Regions from separate parts of the Clostridium kluyveri DSM 555 genome, predicted to be linked through region 1. Evidence: riboswitches for the same ligand, from Rfam matches in the RefSeq annotation. Region 1 holds a riboswitch; each other region holds the start of a gene.

What was found. A riboswitch is a leader RNA that binds a small molecule or an ion and turns the genes downstream of it on or off. The one in region 1 is predicted to bind thiamine pyrophosphate.
Region 2: it holds a riboswitch for thiamine pyrophosphate, as region 1 does, so the genes downstream of both, thiT (energy-coupled thiamine transporter ThiT) here and thiS (sulfur carrier protein ThiS) in region 1, are expected to answer to the same signal.
Region 3: it holds a riboswitch for thiamine pyrophosphate, as region 1 does, so the genes downstream of both, CKL_RS19960 (hydroxyethylthiazole kinase) here and thiS (sulfur carrier protein ThiS) in region 1, are expected to answer to the same signal.
Region 4: it holds a riboswitch for thiamine pyrophosphate, as region 1 does, so the genes downstream of both, thiC (phosphomethylpyrimidine synthase ThiC) here and thiS (sulfur carrier protein ThiS) in region 1, are expected to answer to the same signal.

Annotation. Positions count from the first base shown of each region.
Region 1 covers NC_009706.1:1,718,834-1,723,836, forward strand. The annotation lists gene thiH (2-iminoacetate synthase ThiH) at 1-912, opposite strand, end outside; gene CKL_RS08045 (thiazole synthase) at 924-1,688, opposite strand; gene thiF (sulfur carrier protein ThiS adenylyltransferase ThiF) at 1,744-2,544, opposite strand; gene thiS (sulfur carrier protein ThiS) at 2,546-2,746, opposite strand; TPP riboswitch at 2,955-3,063, opposite strand; gene CKL_RS08060 (permease prefix domain 1-containing protein) at 3,765-4,736, opposite strand; gene CKL_RS08065 (PadR family transcriptional regulator) at 4,741-5,003, opposite strand, start outside.
Region 2 covers NC_009706.1:2,076,747-2,081,749, forward strand. The annotation lists gene CKL_RS10000 (lactate utilization protein) at 40-681, opposite strand; TPP riboswitch at 788-886, shown strand; gene thiT (energy-coupled thiamine transporter ThiT) at 953-1,585, shown strand; gene CKL_RS10010 (methyl-accepting chemotaxis protein) at 1,626-3,338, opposite strand; gene CKL_RS10015 (amino acid permease) at 3,454-4,902, opposite strand.
Region 3 covers NC_009706.1:2,953,446-2,958,448, reverse strand. The annotation lists gene CKL_RS14135 (aspartyl-phosphate phosphatase Spo0E family protein) at 1-106, shown strand, start outside; gene CKL_RS20925 (hypothetical protein) at 124-297, shown strand; gene CKL_RS14130 (hypothetical protein) at 464-646, shown strand; gene CKL_RS14125 (TnpV protein) at 1,516-1,743, shown strand; gene CKL_RS21615 (hypothetical protein) at 2,068-2,190, shown strand; partial or broken gene CKL_RS19960 (hydroxyethylthiazole kinase) at 2,349-2,501, opposite strand; TPP riboswitch at 2,593-2,701, opposite strand; gene CKL_RS14120 (RBBP9/YdeN family alpha/beta hydrolase) at 2,844-3,224, opposite strand; gene CKL_RS21610 (alpha/beta hydrolase) at 3,301-3,405, opposite strand; gene CKL_RS14115 (hypothetical protein) at 3,847-4,239, shown strand; gene CKL_RS14110 (hypothetical protein) at 4,418-4,774, shown strand; gene CKL_RS14105 (cold shock domain-containing protein) at 4,929-5,003, shown strand, end outside.
Region 4 covers NC_009706.1:1,879,255-1,884,257, forward strand. The annotation lists gene thiC (phosphomethylpyrimidine synthase ThiC) at 4-1,317, opposite strand; TPP riboswitch at 1,450-1,557, opposite strand; gene CKL_RS08730 (hypothetical protein) at 1,722-1,970, opposite strand; gene CKL_RS08735 (mannose-1-phosphate guanyltransferase) at 2,079-4,523, opposite strand; gene CKL_RS08740 (glycosyltransferase family 4 protein) at 4,555-5,003, opposite strand, start outside.

The sequences.
Region 1 (5,003 bases):
AAATTCTGCTCTTTCTCTTGTAGTTACATTAATTCCTGCTCTTTGAACAAATATTTTATAAGCTAGCATAATCTGAACAATATTTTTATCGGTAACTTCATAGATATCATTATAACTTCCAGCATGAGGTCTTATTCTAGGCATAGATAAACTTAGTTCCACATCTGGATAATTCCTTTCTATGTAAGCTCCGTGCATTCCAGTGAAAAAAGCCTCACTTCTCCATTTGTACAAACCCAGTAGGGCACTTATACTTAAAGAACTGATTTTTGCTCTACATCCTCTTTCAGGAGCATCTAATCTAAATTTATAATCTTTTTTTGGTCCTGCTAGATGAACTTTACTATATATATCTTCATTGTAAACTTCTTGATATACAGTAAGACTATCAACACCTGCATTAACAAGTTCAGCATATTCCTCTGTATTTAATGGATATACTTCTATACATATTGAACTAAAATATTTTTTTAATATTTTCACACAATCTTTAATATAAGATACCGGTGTATGATAAGTAGACTCTCCAGTCAGTATTATAATGTGTTTCAATCCCGTTTTTGCTATTGTTTCTGCTTCATTTTCTACTTCTTCAAGAGTCAACTTTTTTCTTTTTATTTTATTTTCAACATTATATCCGCAGTAAACACATCTGTTTTTACAATAATTTGCTAGATACATTGGCGTATATAATACTATACTTCGTCCAAAATTTCTTAATGAAATATCCCTTGCTTTTTGAGCCATCTCTTCTAGAAAATTTTCAGCTTTGGGAGAAAGTAATGTTAAAAAATCATATTCATCTATTCTATCTTTTCCAAGCACAGTTTTAATTTGATTATCTGTTACTTTTTTAAAACAATTATCAAAGTCAAAATTTCTATAATTCTCAATAACTTCATAAAAACTCATTAAATCACATCCTATCTCAAGAATCCTGTAAGAGGAGATGAAGCTTCTGCCATTAACTTTTCTTGCCCTAATTTAGCTAAGAATGCTTTTCTTCCACTTTCCACGGCAAGTCCAAAAGCTTCTGCCATAAGTACCGGATTTCCTGCACTAGCTATAGCTGTATTAACAAGTACTGCATCAGCACCCATTTCCATTGCTTCTGCTGCCTGTGATGGTTTCCCTATACCTGCGTCAACAACTATAGGAGTTGCAATTTCATCTATTATAATTCTTATCATTTCTTTTGTAGCAATTCCTCTATTAGTTCCAATAGGTGCACCTAGAGGCATTACTGCTGCTGCACCGGCATTAACTAATCTTTTAGTATCCATTAGGTCAGGATTCATATAGGGTAACACGATAAATCCTTCTTTTGCTAATACTTCTGTAGCTTTAATAGTTTCATAGTTATCAGGTAATAGATATTTATTATCTGAGATAACTTCTATTTTGATCCAATTTCCACATCCAGCAGCCCTTGCAATTCTGGCCAACCTTATGGCTTCTTCTGCATTTCGTGCTCCTGATGTATTAGGCAGTAATATACAATCTTTATTAATGTAATTTAACATATTTTCTTCTTTTGAAGTGATGTCAACTCTTCTTAATGCAATAGTAATGACCTGAGATTTAGATTTTTTCAATATTCTAGGTATAATACTATTTGATGAATATTTACCTGTTCCAATAAAAAGTCTACTTTTCACTTCTGTTCCACCAATTATTAAATTGTCCATATTTATTTCCTCCAACACAATCTATTATAGATAATTAAAACTTATCTTTATTAATTTACTCTTCTCCTAAAATAATTCTCAATACTGCATTTGCCTGATGATTTGCAGCTATAGCAACTCTTGGGGCCATTAGTCCACATCCAGGTTTAGCCTCATTTTCACCATCACCAACCAGATAAAAATTATCTTTTATTTTTTTAGTTTTTATTTTATTGCTTGAAAAATATCCTGCCATTCCTGATGCCACAATAATTTTTTTATCTTTTAGTTTACTCAGTGAAATATTTGCAAGCATTGCTTTGCACTTAGGATTGTCAAAAGCTTCAACTATTATATCTACATCTTTGAAAACTTCTACAATATTGCTCTCATCTAAATATATATTTGCCTTTTCAATTTTCACATATGGGTTACAATCTTTTATAATTTGTTCCAATGCATCAGTTTTTTTCATACCTAAATGTTTTATATAGTACTGCTGTCTATTTAAATTGCTTGGCTCTACTACATCAAAATCAACTAAAAGTAATTTGCCTATTCCTACCCTTGCCAAAGATAAAGCTGCATTTGAACCTAATCCTCCAAGTCCTGCAATTCCAACGGTATATCTTTTTATTTTCTGGTGTACACAAGGTGTATGCCTTGCCATAAGCATTGCTTCCATTTCGTCTTCTTTTGGTATTTCACCTCTTTTTATAAATACTACTCTATCTTTTTCTTTTAAAGTATAATCTTTTTTAATGATAAAACCATTGTATACAATTATATCTGCATCATTTTTCATTAATTTTTTTAATTCGTAGACTGTCGTATTTTCCTTTATATTAGCTTTCCTTTCGTTTACATAAATAATCATTTTAGCCACCTCCAACAAAACGTATTATTTCAACTTTTGAATTAGTAGAAAGCTTTGTTGATAAATACTTGTCTTTGGGAATTATTTCAAAATCAATTTCAACTACAACGATATCCAAATTAATTTCCAGACTATTTAGCAACTCTATGACACTAATATTGTCCTCTACTTCTAATTCTTTTCCATTTACAAGAAGTATCATTTTTCTCCTCCTTTCTAAAATTAATTGAGAAATACCAACGATATGCTATTTACGAAAGTGCTTAAACAAAAAAGGAAGCATTATTGCTCCCTCATAACTTTCAAATTTAAATTTGTTAAATTATAATCTGCATTATAGCCTTCTGAAAAAACAAATACTACAATGTTAACAAAAATAATTCAAAAATCACAAATTCATAAGGAATTTGTGATAACAAACCGTATTTCCCTACGTTGGCATTACCCAAATCAGGTTATGAGGGTAAGGGATAACATCCCATTCTCAGACTGTTAATACAGACTCCCCTTAAAGATATTAAATTTTAATTTTTTATAATACCAATTTATCACAATATGGATTTGAAATCAAGTTTATGAATAATTTGTTTACAGATGTATCATGTAAATTCCAATACAAATTTTATTTTTTAAGAAGATATTATAATGGCAAAACAAAATTATTGGGAATTTAAAAAATATGGAGTACAGGATTAAGAAGTTCCAAATATGACAACGAAGCTAAATATGGTAAAGTACTTACCTTGGGAAATATAAGCTGCATATGATGATACTACCTAGTTTCAAACAGCTGAGAATTTATCATTAAACTTATTATATGCATAGAACCAAAATCATTGAGTCACTTACTAATGAGCCTATAGGTTTCAATTCCTTATAGGTAGTCTAAAATCCCATTTATATATTATTATAACAGGGTTTATGAAAATATCAACATGTTAATGAAGTGTTAATAAAAATCACAAACCCTTATTAAATCTTATTTTTTAAGTTCATCGAACCCCCAGTTTTTTTACACTATTGGAGGTGGACGAAAAATCTATTCAGTCCTCTCAAAATTTCTCAAATTAAAATCTATACTATAACTGCACCTTATTTATCCATGAATATTTATTATTAGCCATCGCAACTATATTTATCTTTTTCCTCGTAAATACAATCACTTATATTAATGAGAAAGTTTACATATTAATTGTATCACCATAAAAGAAAATGAAATATTAATCTTTTCGTTTTTTGATAATACTGTAAACTGAGCTGAACATCCCAAATAAAATACCAGTTATAGGGAATATAATCCAATTAATATACCATTTATTAAAAACAAGCCCACTAACTAAAAAAATACACACCGCCAAAGGCCATAGTATAGCAGCAACTGCACCAATAACTTTATTATTTTCTACATTTTCTTTTGAAAAATTATCAATCCTTAAAAGAAATGTAAAACTTTCTTTAATACTTCCATAATATATAAATATAAAAACAGCAATTGCTATTATAATAAGTAAGACAATTACTCCATAGATAGACGCAGTATCGCCAAAAACAGATGCTGCAAAAATTGAAACTGGAGATAAAACACAAAGACACACACCTAGTATTAAAGATACCATATAAGTTGATGTAAAACCATTATATCTCTGCTGCAATAGGGATTTTACAGAAAGGGGCACATTAAAACCTTTTTTCAAATATTTATATCTCTCAGACTTCATACCGGAATAAATAAATAGAGCCACTGCAGGTACGATCATAACAAATAATGTAATAAGGCCAATCATATATCCTGTATCTTCAGAAAATCCTCTGCCAATAATACCTTCATCTACAAGAGTAGTAATTAATATTAATAAAGCAGTACCTGTAATACACAAAAACACACCTATTCCCACTAATATACCTGTTTGTTTTTTCATAGTCATATAATTCTTTACTTCTTCCTCAGTAATAGTTGGAAAATTCATCTCATCTTCATGAAGATTAACTCCAAGTTCACCGATTAATTCATCAATATTGCCAAACTCTGAAATTACAATACCAATAGCTTCATTTTCTGATTTTTTCTCACTTTTTAACTCATTGTACTTTTCCTCCATATTAATCAATAAATCATTTTTTAGTTTAAATAGTTCATCTGTTTTTGGAAGGGCGGCAAATACATTGTCCAAATAATTTTTTATAGTTTCCATTTTGTTAGCTCTCCTTGATAAATTTATTTATTACTTCTTTTGTCAAATCCCATTCCCGACACTTTTCTTTATAATACACTCGACCAAGAGGAGTAATTCTATAATAAGTACGTCTTTTTCCAAAGGTTTCATCCTTATAAAAAGACTCTATATATTTATTTTTTTCAAGTCGATTAAATGTTGAATAAAGAGTAGTTTCTTTTATAATATACTTATCCTCAGATAACCTTCTGATATTTTTTGATATTTCATATCCATAAGATTCAT
Region 2 (5,003 bases), 360 kb from region 1:
CGCTGGGAACATTAAGCTAATTGTATATTTCAGATAAATTTAATATCCTAAATCTTCATTAAATATAAATACGTAAATCCTCGAATCATCAAGTTGGTTCCTTATTAAAGTATACTCGTTACATATTCTACTTTTGCTGCTGCAATCCATACAACGGCCTGTAGTAGTACAGGGGGTATTGCAGTTGAGTCTCCTGGCATTGGCAGGAGCAGACACTCTCTTATTTCTCTCTATGGCTTCTTCTAGATTTTTTACAATTTTATTTACTCCACAGACTACAATAACCTTATCAGGCCCAAAGAGCATAGCTGCTACTCTATTGCCTGTACCATCTACGTTAAACAGTTCTCCTTCTTCAGTTAAGGCATTAACACTAGTAAAAAATGCGTCTGCAAAAAAAGTTTCTCTGTGTATCTGCTTTTTTTGCTCTGGAGTTACACCCTCTGCTGCCCTGTCTAAAAACTTATACCTGCCACCTCTTAGATATTCCAGTATACCGGTTTGCTCTAAGGTAGCAGACCCTCCACAACTCACCACAGAATCTTTTTTCACCAACTGCTCTATTTTACTGAAAAATTCCTGTCTATCTTTCACATAAAACCCATTCATGTTGTTCTTTTTCAATGCCTCAATAGTTCTTTTTATTTTTTTGTCATTTACCCAGAAAATATTTTTATCCATAAGGCCACCTCCAAAATTTACTTCAAACTATAATTATTACATTGTCCTATTCATATAATTGAAATATGACATATTATATATTATAATGATTATATAATAATTAAATACTTAATGCTAGGGGTGCCTTGTGGCTGAGAAACACCAGTTGTTAACCCTTCTACCTGATCTGGATAACACCAGCGTAGGGAAGCGGATTTTTAGAAAAATAATGAGTCGTATTCCCATGGAATGCGGCTCTTTTAGCACCTTAGCTGAGTAAAGGAGGTTTTTAATGTCTTTAATAAAAAATTTTACAGAGATTTTATCTCACCCAACTTCTATTTTTGCACTAATCGCCGTTATTATCTTTATCCTGTTCTGGGCGAAAGTTAAAAATGTTAAATTTACTACGCAGCTTGTCACTCAAATAGGTATAGCACTGGCACTGGCTACCATACTTAAAATATTTAGAATATATCATCTTCCTCAAGGTGGAAGTGTAACCTTGGGAAGCATGGTACCTATACTTCTTATGGCTTTGCTTTATGGCCCGGAAGTTGGTTTTATTACTGGATTTTTATATGGAATTATAACCTTAATACTAGATCCATACATACTTCATCCTATACAAGTTATATTTGACTACCCTCTGCCATTTATGGCCTTAGGTATAGCAGGATATTTTAGGAACAGAAAAATTGTAGGTACATTTCTAGCTATTTTGGGAAGATTTATATGTCACTTTATATCTGGAGTAATCTTTTTCGGAAGCTTTGCACCCAAAGGAATGTCTCCTGCAATTTATTCTCTCACCTTAAATGGCATATTCATAGCTGTTGAAGGTGCAATATGTATTGCAATAATGATAGTACTTCCCGTAAAACATTTAGAAACAATTATAAATAAAAAAATGATATCTAATTGAGCTAACAAGGCTAATAGCTCTAAGGCCATTAGCCTTGAAATTAAATTTTAAATTTCTGCACCATTTCATTGAGACTTTGAGAAAGTTCTGCCTGATTTTGTGCAACTACAGCTACCTGTCTTATTTCTTCAGTTGTCTCATCTAACCTGGATTTTATAGTTTCTGCATTTTCACTAGATTGCTCGGCAATTTGTGACATATTCTGCATTGCTTGATTCACTTGATTCACTGCTGCGGTAATCTCTTCAGACATAGCTGCTATATCCAATGACATGGTGCTTAAAAAACTTGAATCATTTTGGTATTGATCTCCCATGATTCCAAACTCTTCTAATCTGCCATGAATGTTTTCGTTTATAAATCTTAATACTTCATTGCCATTTTCGGATAAATTTTTAAATGCATTTTCAGCCTTTATAACAGTATCCTTTATATTTGTTACAGATTTAGAGGATTGTTCTGCAAGCTTTTTCACCTCTTCTGCCACTACAGCAAATCCTCGGCCCTGTTTACCTGCTCTGGCTGCTTCTATGGCAGCATTTAATGCCAATAAATTTGTTTGCTCTGCTATATCCGAAATAGTGTCTGCCATAACTTTTATATTGTCAACTACAGTTCCTTCTTTAATTGCCTGCAGCATATTATTTTTCTTCTTGAAATATAAATCTTTAGATTCTTTGATGGCTTGTTTCCCTTTTTGCTGAACCAAAGCTGCCCTTTTTTTAGATTCATTTGCATTATTACTTCCCTTCTCTGCTTTTTCAGATAGTTCATTGATACCTGAGTTAACTTCTTCTACAGAAGATGTTATTTCCTCTGAGGAGGAACTTGTGTCCTGAATTCCAACAATTATATTATTTAATGAATTATCTATTTTTTCAATTTTTATAGACAATTCTTCTACGGTTGCAAAAAGTTCTTCACTAGATGCACTAATTTCCTGAGAATTTGCCATAATATCCTTGATAAGACTATCTACATTTAAAAGAGCAGTATTTAAAGCTACTCCTGTTTTACCGAATTCATCACTTCTCGTAATAACAATGGGAGCAGAAAAATCGTACAAAGCAAGTTTTTCTGCAAAGGATTTTATTTTCATCAAAGGAATGTTTATATCCTTTGAAATAATAAGTCCAAGCACCACTGCAAGCAGTAATCCTCCAATCATAAATACGAGCATAATTTTATTGTTTTCTAAATATAAGGAATTATTTTTTAAATTTGCTTCTTCCGCACTTTTCACCTGTTTATTCATTAATTTATCAACATTTCCCACCATTATTTCTCTAAGAGTTAGTATCTTATTATACTCTTTAATTGCTTCATCAAAATTTTCATTATTAATAAAATTAATAATATTATTTATTATATTTTTATATTCATTAAACTGGCTTCTATAGGTTGGCCATATTTGCTTTTCAACATTATTCATAACAAACTTTTCATAGTCAAGCATATTTTTCTCATTTAACGCCATATCACTTTTTATATTCTTCTCCAGTTCACTCCTTTTAGAAGAATCCTTTTCATAGATGAGTTGAAAAATATCACTTTTAATTTCAGTGAAATTTTGTTTCATATTTGTTAACATATAGATTCTCTTCAATTTGTTATTATACATATCATCAGAATTTGAACTTATGGTTTTCAACGACATCATTCCTATAACTCCAACTACTGTAATCAATATAGCAACAATGGCAAAGGATAAAATTAACTTTACTTTCACCTTCGTGTTTTTTAGAAAATTCATATTGATTTTCCTCCTCTGTGGTGTGAATCTGTCAATTTGTAATAATTAACTTATCCTTATAGATTATGTTCAACTTTAATATAGGGTGTAATATTAAGAACATATTTTTAATACTTCATTTATCATATTTTTTCTTATCCCTTTTAAAAACTTTTCTTCTCTCAATGAATTCTTTAGAAAGTTCCATAAGAAAACCAGTTTTACGTTCTTTTGCATTAAATTTATCCTTCAATTCACCGTGTTTTTTAATTTTTATGTAGTATTTCATAATTGTGTATGCTGCTGAATAAAAGGCAATAATTATAATGCCTGCTATGAGACCTGATGCCTGGCCAGGAATAAAAGGCATGCTTAAAATGATAACAATAAGACTTATAACAGTAATCCATGAAATATAGCTGTACTGTTTTTTTTCTATAACATACACATGATTTTTACGCATCCGAATTTGTGAAGCTACAATCATTACATATGTAAAAAGCAGAGAAAATCCTCCACAGCTCACTAAAAATAAATACACCCTTGGAAATAAAAGCCCCAGCATCAATCCTAAAAACATAGCTGCACCAGAAAACGCCATACCTTTGTAGGGAATATTTGTGTTATCCTTTAGCCATCTGGGAGCATAAGCTTCATCTGCAAGAGAGCGAATCATCCTTCCTATACCAAACATAGCCGCCAGCATTGTAGAAAGTATTGCTATAACCATTACTATATTTATCACATTTCCAGTCCAGTTCATTCCCCATCTGTTAAGCGCAGCTACCATAGGACTTACATTTTCACCAAGAATATCAGTAGGAATTAACAAAAGAACTGCATAAATGGAAGCTATATAAAGAATCACAAGACTTAACACAGTATATTTTATAGCCCTTGGAATCGTCTCTTTTGGATTATCAGTCTCTGAAGCTGCCAGGCCTATTATTTCAAAGCCTGCATAGGCAAACATAACCGTAAGCATACTTCCTGCAATACTTTTTATTCCTCCTGGAAGCAAAAAAGAAAGTTTTACACCTTTAACATCCACTGCACCGGTATTCAGCCTTAAAAGACCTGTAATTAAAAGAAGGGCCATAATTATAAAGGATACCACTGCAAGCAATTTAACAGCAGCAAGACCACTTTCCAGCTTACTTAATTTATCAGCACCTAACAAATTAAGCAGCGTAATTATAATGATAATTATACTTCCTAAAAAAGATATGGATATGCCAGGAAACCATCTGCGAATCAAAATAGATACAGCTGCAGCTTCACTGGACATAGCAAGAACCATACCAGTCCAGTAGACCCATCCCACAGTAAATCCAGCTCTTGAACCAAAGGCCTTTCTGGTAAACGTAAAAAAAGAACCAGGTGACGGATCTGCCACTGTCATCTCTGAAAGTGCGGAAAGAATAAAATATACTAAAATTCCTCCTAATACATAGGAAATAATTATAAAAGGACCCAGAGCATGAATAGCCACAGAAGAACCCAGAAAAAAAGAACCTCCAATTATAGTTCCAAGAGCCATCATTGTAAGCTGTAACACAGATAATCCCTTATGCTTTTTTTCCATAGTTCACCTCCAGCTTATATAATTCTAGAAGTAGTATGTCTCAATAATAAAAAAATATACCCAAAATATAAAAAATGGGTACCTAAACCCATTTTATAGAA
Region 3 (5,003 bases), 1.2 Mb from region 1:
GCAGAAAGATAGTTTATTAGATTCAGAAATAATTATTGCAAGTCAAATGCTAGATTCAATGTTAAATAAATATAGTAAAATAGTTAAAGAGAGAATGGATAAATAAAAAAATAGGTGAGAGGTATGAAGATAAGGGAAATATTGAAAGAAAGGCTTAACCAGGATAAAAAACTAAGTAAAGATAAACCAGGGAGAGGCGAATACCTCTCCTTTTCTGATATAGGAAAACTTATGCATCATGACTGTTACAGGAAGATCAAGGGTGTTGTTAACATATTGGATTCTGCATTTATATAGGGAAAATATATTGCAGATGTAGTTATAACTACAACATCATAGAAATAATTATTGCCCCGGTTTTTCGGGGCTTTATTTTTTTATATAAAATTGGAATATTGAGCAGGAATATACATATTATTGTAGAAGTACTTATATGTAATAATTGAAAGGAGGAGAGAAATAAATGAAAATCATAGGAATAATTCTTATCATTGTGGGAATTGCTGGAATAATAGTGGGTTGTGTTGTGCGCGGTAACATAGGAATAGCTACTATAATAGGAGCTTTAGCAGGCTTAATATCAGGAATAGGATTTATTTTGGTAGACAAAAAGATTGAATTATTATCCAATAATAAAAGTTCTTAATTTATTCTATACTAATGGAAAAAGATCAAATGTATAATTACTCCTAGAAAAGATAAAAGCCCTGGTATTTGCCAGAGCTTTTATAGATTAAAATATATTAAAACTATATTAAGGAGACAACATAGTATTTTGCTATTCATACTATCTCTATTACAAATATTTTTTGTATAAAGATAGTATTTTTGGTAAAGCTATTTTTGAGGTGATAACAATGTTTAAATTATTTACAGGAATGATTCTTGGAATCGGAATGACAATTTTAGGTATTTGTGGGTTAGCTACCAAATCTATTTTAGGTATAATACTATAAGCAGGGAAAGTACCCTGCTTATTTTGATTATGTTTTAACGAGTTGAAGGTACTTTAGTGACTGAAACTAAAAACCACAAGCTAATCACAACAGCATAAACTTAAGAACTTTGTAACTGGATCAGGTTTTCCTCTCTAATTCTATCATTTGGTTTAATTAACGGTTTTATGAATTTATCTTTAAACAGTCTTATCGTTGTATTTTCATTGATTCTGATAGGATATTTATATTGCAAAGACGCCACAGAATAGTATAATAATATTAATGTAAGAATAATGTAAAAAAGGCTTCCAGAAGGTAGCCGTAGAAATGATAATCAAACTAAGAATGGTATTGAAACTTTATTTTGTCTACAGTTTGCGTCGATATATGATTTTAGACTATCTACAAGGAAAACAAAAACTCTCCACCTAATTAGCAGTTTTTCAATAAGGATGTTTACGAAAATCAATAATTGTTAAGCACAACAGCCAAACGATTACCGATGAATTGTAAATAATCTTTGTTGGAGGATTTGCTTCATGGAAAGGTTTAATTTGGATATACGGAAATTGATGGATTGTTATATCCCAACATTGAAATTGATGGAGAAGATAAACTTAAGGATTTAGGGAAACACAGCTTGTTGCGACTAAACTATCTACACGAACAAAGATCACAGATGTATCGGAAACTTCTTCTGACCGGCAAACTGGCACAACATTGTACAGCTATTGATAAGACTGCCTTTGATATGGCGGAACAAGTTCGTTCTGACTACCTAAAATCTCCATCCACTGACGGATGAGGATATGATGGAGCGCACCCGAGTTTCCATGAAGGTATAGATGATTGAGGATGAGATTGTAATATTAGAACTTATCTGTATCTAGGCATAAGGGGGCGCCAAACACAGTTAGAGTGTTTGGTGTTCCTTTTTTTCATAGCAGAGCGAGTTAGAAGACTCAGGTATCATAGAAGGATATACCATAAAAATTAATAAAGAGAAACTAGGAATAACGATCAAATGTATCATTGAAGTCACCTTAAAAAATTTTAATTACGAATTAGCACCATCATTTATAGTAGATTACCCAAAATGTGAAGCATGATTTAGAGTGGCTGGTGATTCATGCTCTTTCGCTATTTTTCAGTTTCTTCAATTAAAGAAGTAGAAGATTTTGTCATGAAAGTAACCTTCTATACTACAACTAGAACAAAATTTGCCAAGGATTTAAGTCAGTTGCTAGTGTAGCTTTGGGATTCTGCCGAACCTGACCTGACCCCAAAGGAGCATAATATTACAATTTCGACCGACCGCATGCAGGCGCAGCACATCCCTATCGAATTTCATAGCTTGTCCCTCTGTTAAGCTCTTCGCCGCTTAAGCAATACACGGCGTCGATGATCCGCGCACAGCGTCGTAATCTGCTCCACTTCCGCTTCATCGTCGGCCATAATGGGGGATGCACCGCAGGATAGCAGCAGGTTTGCGCAGTCGTTGACGGTGACGTAGTTTGTGATACAGTGTACGAGTGGAACCTTTTGATGCACAGTTTCAAGCATTGTTCCAAAAATATTTGAATCCTCAGTCTTTAATTTTTAGTTTGCCGGGTAATAAAATAGCGGAAAACGCCCGATGAGCGTTCTCCGCGCGATAATAGCAACAGAGACCTTTCCTACGGTGGCATTATCCACATCAGGTGTAAGGGTCGAAGTTATAAACTTCCTCTCAGCCCGTTTCACAAGCTCCCCTGTCCGTTATTCGATTTGGAAAGTATTTTAGCACAAGCAAAGGCGAATGTCAAACTGACAGCAAGCTGCTGATATTTTTTAATTATACTATAAATTTAGAGTGTTCCGAGCTGTGGAAGAAGAAGAACTACACCCAACAAGCTAATGTCTATTTCAATTATCCATTCTAGCCCTATTATTTAATTCAACCTCTTCTAACAGCTTTTGAAATAAGTTGAAGCCTTCACTCCAATCATCTATATTGGATTCACTGTTTATATGACCTTTTCTACCAGCAGATATTGTTTCAAAGCCCCACTGTTTACCTTTCTGTATACAAAACATAGAAGAAGAATACGGATCATTTTCACTGTATATCAGCATTCCCGGTACTTCTAAATTAACTTCAGGTAAAGACCCAAAAGAAGCTAAAAACTTTGGAAATTGTTTGTCATCAGGATTTGGCGGAGCCACCAAAAAGACTGCATTCAAATATTTTCGTATTTTAGGAATGGCTTTGACGGTGAGTAAGCAACCAAGACTGGGAGCAATCAATACTGTACCGCATTGATTATCTCTTTCAAGGTTTTCCTATTAAGGTTTTTTCCCATTCATTATATACCAGATAATCTCATTCCTCTTGATTTACTCTTCCAAAGCCATATCTTTTTTCCCAAGTGCTCTGCCAATGATCTGTTCCGGAGTTATTAAGGCCAGGAACTAACTTTATATTCATTTTACCACCCCATCTATTTTATTTAAATAGTTTAAACCATCCAGAATATCTGTATTCCTTTTGTTAATTATTAATAGAGAATTAAGCAGTTTACTGTGTTGACTTAACTAATGGCAATTATATCATAATTAAAATGATTTTAGGCTATTACCTTTTACTATGTTTACCCATCCCGTAAGTATACTTTCTAATGCTATGGAGATAACAAATTTTGTAAAAGCAATATTACTTAAATGAAAAAGTCGTACATAGAAGAATCTATAAATAAAGTATGATAATAAGCCTGTACCCTCCAAAATGCAGGCTTTATTTTTTTACTTATAGTTACCCAAGTGAAACCATAACGTGCAAACCTCACCAATTCGTCAAAATCACTGTATACTCTACAATTTTTATGTTAAAATTTACCCTAGTAATGCTTTAAAGTGAGGGGGTAAAATTATGAAGACAAGATGTAGAAAATGTATATTTGAAGATATAGACGGAGGCAAGTACCCCTGTAATGACTGTAGTGAAATTATGGACATGAAAAGACATAAGAGTGCTGAAAGTCATTTTGAACCAGTAGATGGGTATAATAAAAATATTAAATCCAAGGAACGATTAAAGAAAAAATTAAGCGAGGTACTGCCTTCTACAAATAAAAAAATAATTTATGCAGAATATGAGGAGCTGGAAAATGAAAATATAATGTTAACAGCCTTCTTAGATAGTGGCAATGATATTATAGTGTACCAGATATTAGACATAGAAGAAGGCTTAGTTCAAAATATGCTCTCATTGGATAAGGATTTATTACATAAAATAAACAAGATAACAAAGAGGGGAGTTTAGTATGCACTTCCTGATAGTTTATAAAAAATAGTTAGGAGGGTATAAAGTAAAAAACAAAGTAAAGTTATCTTTTATAGCTTACTTTGTTTTTGTAGTGTTTTTATATCATTTTAGTAAGTTTTATTACACATATGTACTAATTAGTGATAATATTATAAGTGAAACGAGGTGTAAAAGAATGATACTTTATCATTTCTCAAATGAAAAACACAGCAAGTTGGTCCCAAAACTGGGGGAAAAGAGGCGATTTGGAAAAGAAAATATTACAGGTAAGAAAGTATTATTTTTAACTACTAATCCTGAAATGTTTCTTGAGAATGAGGATGGTAGTAATTTTTTCAGATATAGATATAGTATAGAGCTGGATAGAAATAATCCTTATCTGCATTCTGATGATAAATTCAATGATATGCTTCAATATCATAATGAGGCATTCAGGTTAAAACATGCTATATCTAAATGGTTTTTCTACGATAATTCTCTTGATTATGTTGCAATATCCGAATGGGATAATAAATTATGCAAGTTTAATTGAAATATAAAAGTACATTAAGTAATTATTAAATATTTCTCTTTTTTAAAGGAGAAATTTTTTCTTTAATAATATATGAATTTATTATTATCGAAATTTTATTTAGTGTATTATGGTTGTTACAGGGAGTTTAAGAAATAAAATTTTGGAGGTACTTATATGGACAGGTACAGTTAAATGGTTTAATGGAAACAAAGGATTTGGATCTATTACAGGAGAAGATGGAAAAGAT
Region 4 (5,003 bases), 160 kb from region 1:
ACTCTAATCTTCTTCTCTTAAAATATTTATATTTTTTCCTTCCATTACTTTGTTCATATTTCTAACAGCACACATTTTTCCACACATGGTGCAGGTATCCTCATGTTCTGGAGTAGATTCTCTTCTATATCTCCTTGCTTTTTCTGGATCAATTGCTAAGTCAAACATTTTTTCCCAATTAAGCTCTTTTCTTGCCTCACTCATTTTATAATCCCATTCCTTGGCACCTTTTATATTATTACTTACATCTGCCGCATGTGCCGCTATCTTAGAAGCTATGATTCCCTCTTTCATATCTTCTAGATTTGGAAGCCTTAAATGTTCTGCTGGAGTAACATAGCATAGAAAATCTGCACCATTTGCAGCTGCTATTGCTCCCCCAATGGCACTTGTTATGTGATCATATCCTGGTGCAATATCTGTAACCAAAGGTCCAAGTACATAAAAAGGCGCCCCATGACACAGCTTTTTTTCCAGCTGCATATTAGCAGCTATTTCATTTAAGGACATATGCCCCGGTCCTTCAACTATAACCTGTACATTCTTTTCCCAGGCTCTTTTGGTAAGCTCTCCGAGAGTTATAAGTTCCTTTATCTGACTTGCATCTGTAGAATCATTAATACTTCCTGGACGACAGGCATCTCCAAGACTTATAGTAACATCATACCTTGCACATATATCTAAAACTTTATCGTAGTATTCATAAAATGGATTTTCTTTATTGTTTAGTTCCATCCATGCATATAAAAGAGAGCCCCCTCTTGATACTATATTGGTAAGTCTTTTATTTCTCTTAAATACTTTTGCAGTTTCCCTGTTGATTCCCGCATGTATAGTCATAAAATCCACCCCATCCTGGGCATGTTTTTCTACCACAGCTAGGAACTCCTCCGGTGATATATCACTCAATTCCTTATCATAAAATCCTACTGCATCGTATATAGGTACAGTACCTATCATAACAGAACACATTTCTACAATTCTTTTTCTAAACTCTTCAGTTTTACCATAGGAACTTAAATCCATTATAGCTTCTGCTTTCATTTCAATTGCAGTTTTAACTTTCTCAAGCTCCATATCTATGTTAGCACAATCTTTTGATATGCCTAAATTGACATTTATTTTAGTCTTTAATCCCTGTCCAACACCCTGGGCATCTAAGGACTTATGGTTTTTATTTGCAGGTATTACTATTTTACCTTCAGCTACAAGCTCCCTTAAAATTTCTACATCCACACCTTCTTTTTGAGATACTACTTTCATCTCTTTTGTTATAATTCCTTTTTTAGCAGCATCCATTTGAGTAGTAAAATTCATACTTTATCCTCCTTTTATTGTTGGTTCTCTATACACTGACCGATTATGTTAAGAGGTATTAGAACTGGCACCGTTCGGATAAAAAACATAATAAAAAGCATAATTCCGTAGAATTATGCTTTAATTACTTAAATACCTACACAAACAACTTCCTACGCTGGCATTACCCAGATCAGGTTTAGGGTCAAAGAATTAACTTCTTAATCTCAGCCGGAAACACCAGCCCCCCTGCACATAATATTCAGCTTTCTTATTCTATAATGTACCATAATATTTATTACTAATCAAGTAATAAATAGTTTCAATCATTTTCTTTTGTTCCTGTATGTCAGCCTATTTACACGAATTTAAAGTTAGTTAATAAAAATAACTAAGTATTAACTAAATAAACTTCGCCAAACATTTTAGCGAAGTTTATAATTTTCCTTATAACTTAAATTTATATTAATCCCCAGTACTTTTGCATATATCAAAAAATGAATTATATCTTTATCTATACCTTTTTCTATATTTTTTAATTCCTCCTCCTCAAGACCAGAAATACTTGACAAATCTGCAAAAGTTCTTTTATTTTCCTCTCTACACCTTTTTAAAATTTCTCTTAACTTTAAATATTTTTCTTCTGCTTCTATGTATTTTTCATTTATATTCATATTATGAATCCCCCTATGAAGTGATCCTAAGGTTCAGATGGAGTTTACTTATAAAAGAATACTTTTCTCATCTGTACCTTAGAAAATCTCACCTTAGAATTCTCTACTTCAACATTCACTGGTTATCGTAGTAATTTGGGTTAGAATATCCTCTGTAAGTTTATTGAGTTTTTTATAATCGCTGCACTCTGTATATATCTTACATAAAGGCTCTTCTGCATCTGGCATTACCAGTGTCCATCCATCTTCAAAATTAAGTTTTACCCCTTCAATTAGATCTACGGATTTTGAAGTATTCTCTTCTATCAGATTTCTCATCAGTCTCCCTTTCATATTCCAGGGACACTTTATTTCCTTTTTCATAGTATAATATTTGGGTATAATAGATGTTATCTGTGAAAGGGTTCTGTTGCAGTTTGCCATAAAATTAATAATCATGGAACACACACTTACTGCATCCAATGTCATAAGATATGCACTTACCATATCTCTTTTATTTATACCCGTTGTATTTTTCAAGTAGGTTTCCAATATAACTTTATGGGCAGTTTTGGTTCTTATAAATTTGCACCCGCATATTTTAGCCAGCTTTTCCATGGTGGAAGAGGCCGTAACTGGAACTACTAAAGTTCTTATGTCATGGGTTTTAAGCATAACCAGCGCATTTAGAGCATCATAAAGATTATCTTTTATTATACTTCCTTTTTCATCTATAATAACCGGTCTTTCACATTCCTCATCTATCTCAATTCCCAGATTCGCACTATCCTCTATAACTTTTTGGGCCAATCCTTCCGTATCTCCAAACTTATCATAAAGTTTTACCTCAACTTTAAGTTCCTTTAAAACTCCAGTAATTACTTCAAGCACCATAGGATCTTCAATACTTAGAACCGCCCTATACTTCTGATTTTTTATATTTTCAAGAGAAAATCCATTTACAAGCTGTCTTTTATAATATTCTAGGCAATTGTATATATGTTCCATATGCTTGAACTTATCTGGTTTAACTCTTCTAAAGTCCTCTCTTGTGAAGCTGCTTTCTATCTTTCTCTCCATGCCCCTATCTATATTGAGTCCATTTTTATCCATAAATATTATAGTAACCTTTTCCGGGGCATTCCTATTTACACATACATAAATTCCTGCCTGAGCTCCAAAAAAAAGAATTGACTGTCTTATAAAGGCCATGGGCATCTTTTTCAAGTCCATAACCTCCAAACCCATAGACAAAAGCCCTGTGGCCAGGGAATATTTAAACATCTGTGCCGCTCCATTATCACTGCAGGCTATGGCAACCCTGGAGTCCGCCTTTAAAACAGAACCATATGCAGAACCAAGTTTTGACACACACTCTGGAGTTATATCTACATTTATCTCTCCACTAATACCATTTCTCCCAAAAATAGATTTTGAGGCTTTTTCCTTCCATATTATATTGGAATTTACCAGGGTACCGCTTTCTATTATTTTATTTGGCCATATTTTAACTCCAGGCTTTATTATGGCCTTATCCTTTATAATAGTATCATTTCCAAGGGCAGCTTCTTCAAATACAGAACACTTTGATTTAACTTGAACTTTCTTGCAAAGTACCGCCCCTCTTATTTGGGCTTTGTCTCCTATATAGCAATTATTAAAAAGTACACTTCTCTTTATGGTGGCATCAGAACATATAATATTATTCTCTCCCAGTACAGTATAAGGGCCTATTTGTGCATTTTTATATATTTTGCTTCCCTTTCCTATATATACAGGTGTTGAAATTTTAGCCTGGGGACTTATTTCACAATCTTCCCCTATCCATATGTCTTCGCTATACTTTTGTGCCTTTATATTTACATTTGCAAACCCCTTTAATATATCAAAATGGCATTTCATATACTGGTCGATATTTCCTATATCACACCAGTAACCTTCTGCCACATATCCAAACACAGCTGCTTTTTCCTTAAGCAGAAGAGGAAAAAGTTCACTGCTGAAATCACATTTCTTATTTTTCCCATAATATTTAAATATTTCTGGTTCTAAAATATATATTCCTGTATTTACCTTGTCGCTGAATACTTCACCCCATCCTGGCTTCTCCAAAAAGCCAGTTACTTTTCCTTTATCATCTGTAACTACCACCCCAAATTCTAAGGGTACCGGTTCTTCTTTAAGTACCAATGTTGCCACAGCACCTTTGCTCTTATGATAAGAAATAGCTCTGGACAAATCTATGTCCGTAAGGGCATCTCCGCTTATAACAATAAAAGTATCATTTAAAAATGCCTCTGCATTTTTAACGCTTCCTGCAGTACCTAAAGGGGTCTCTTCTACAAAGTAACTTATATTAACCCCAAAATCCCTGCCATCCCCAAAATAATTTATTATTTCATCCGGAAGATATTGTAGGGTGGCTCCAATATCTTCTATTCCCGTATTCTTAAGTAATTCTAATGCATATTCCATTATAGGTTTACCCATAACGGGCATCATGGGTTTAGGTATGTTGCAGGTTAAGGGCCTTAACCTGGTTCCCTCTCCTCCGGCCATTATTACAGCTTTCACAACCATCACACCCTCTATCCATTTTTAATATTTACGCCTTGCTTTTTTCTTTACTTTTGGTACTACTTCTTTTTCTTCCTGAAGTCTGACTTTTACTTTTAACGCCAGCCCCTACTTTTACCTTCTTATCTTTATTTTCTTTTCTATCTTCCTCTCTACTTTCCCTAAGATCTTCATAATACTCTAAAATCTCTTCCTCTTTAAAATTATCTCTTGCAGGTTCATTGTGATTAGTTCTTGCAACTTCTGCTAAATCCTTATTTTCCTCATTTAAACTTTTATACAACCTGTAATCTTCTCTAAAAGATTCATTATTATTTCCCATCTCTAATTTCCTCCATTCCGTACCACCGGCTTCTTCTAAAACTTCATCATACATTTTCATAGTAAGATCTGCTACTCTATTCCATGTAAATCTATCTTTTACAGTACTCTTTCCATTATCGCTTATATACTTAGCAAAGGCATCATCATGTAATA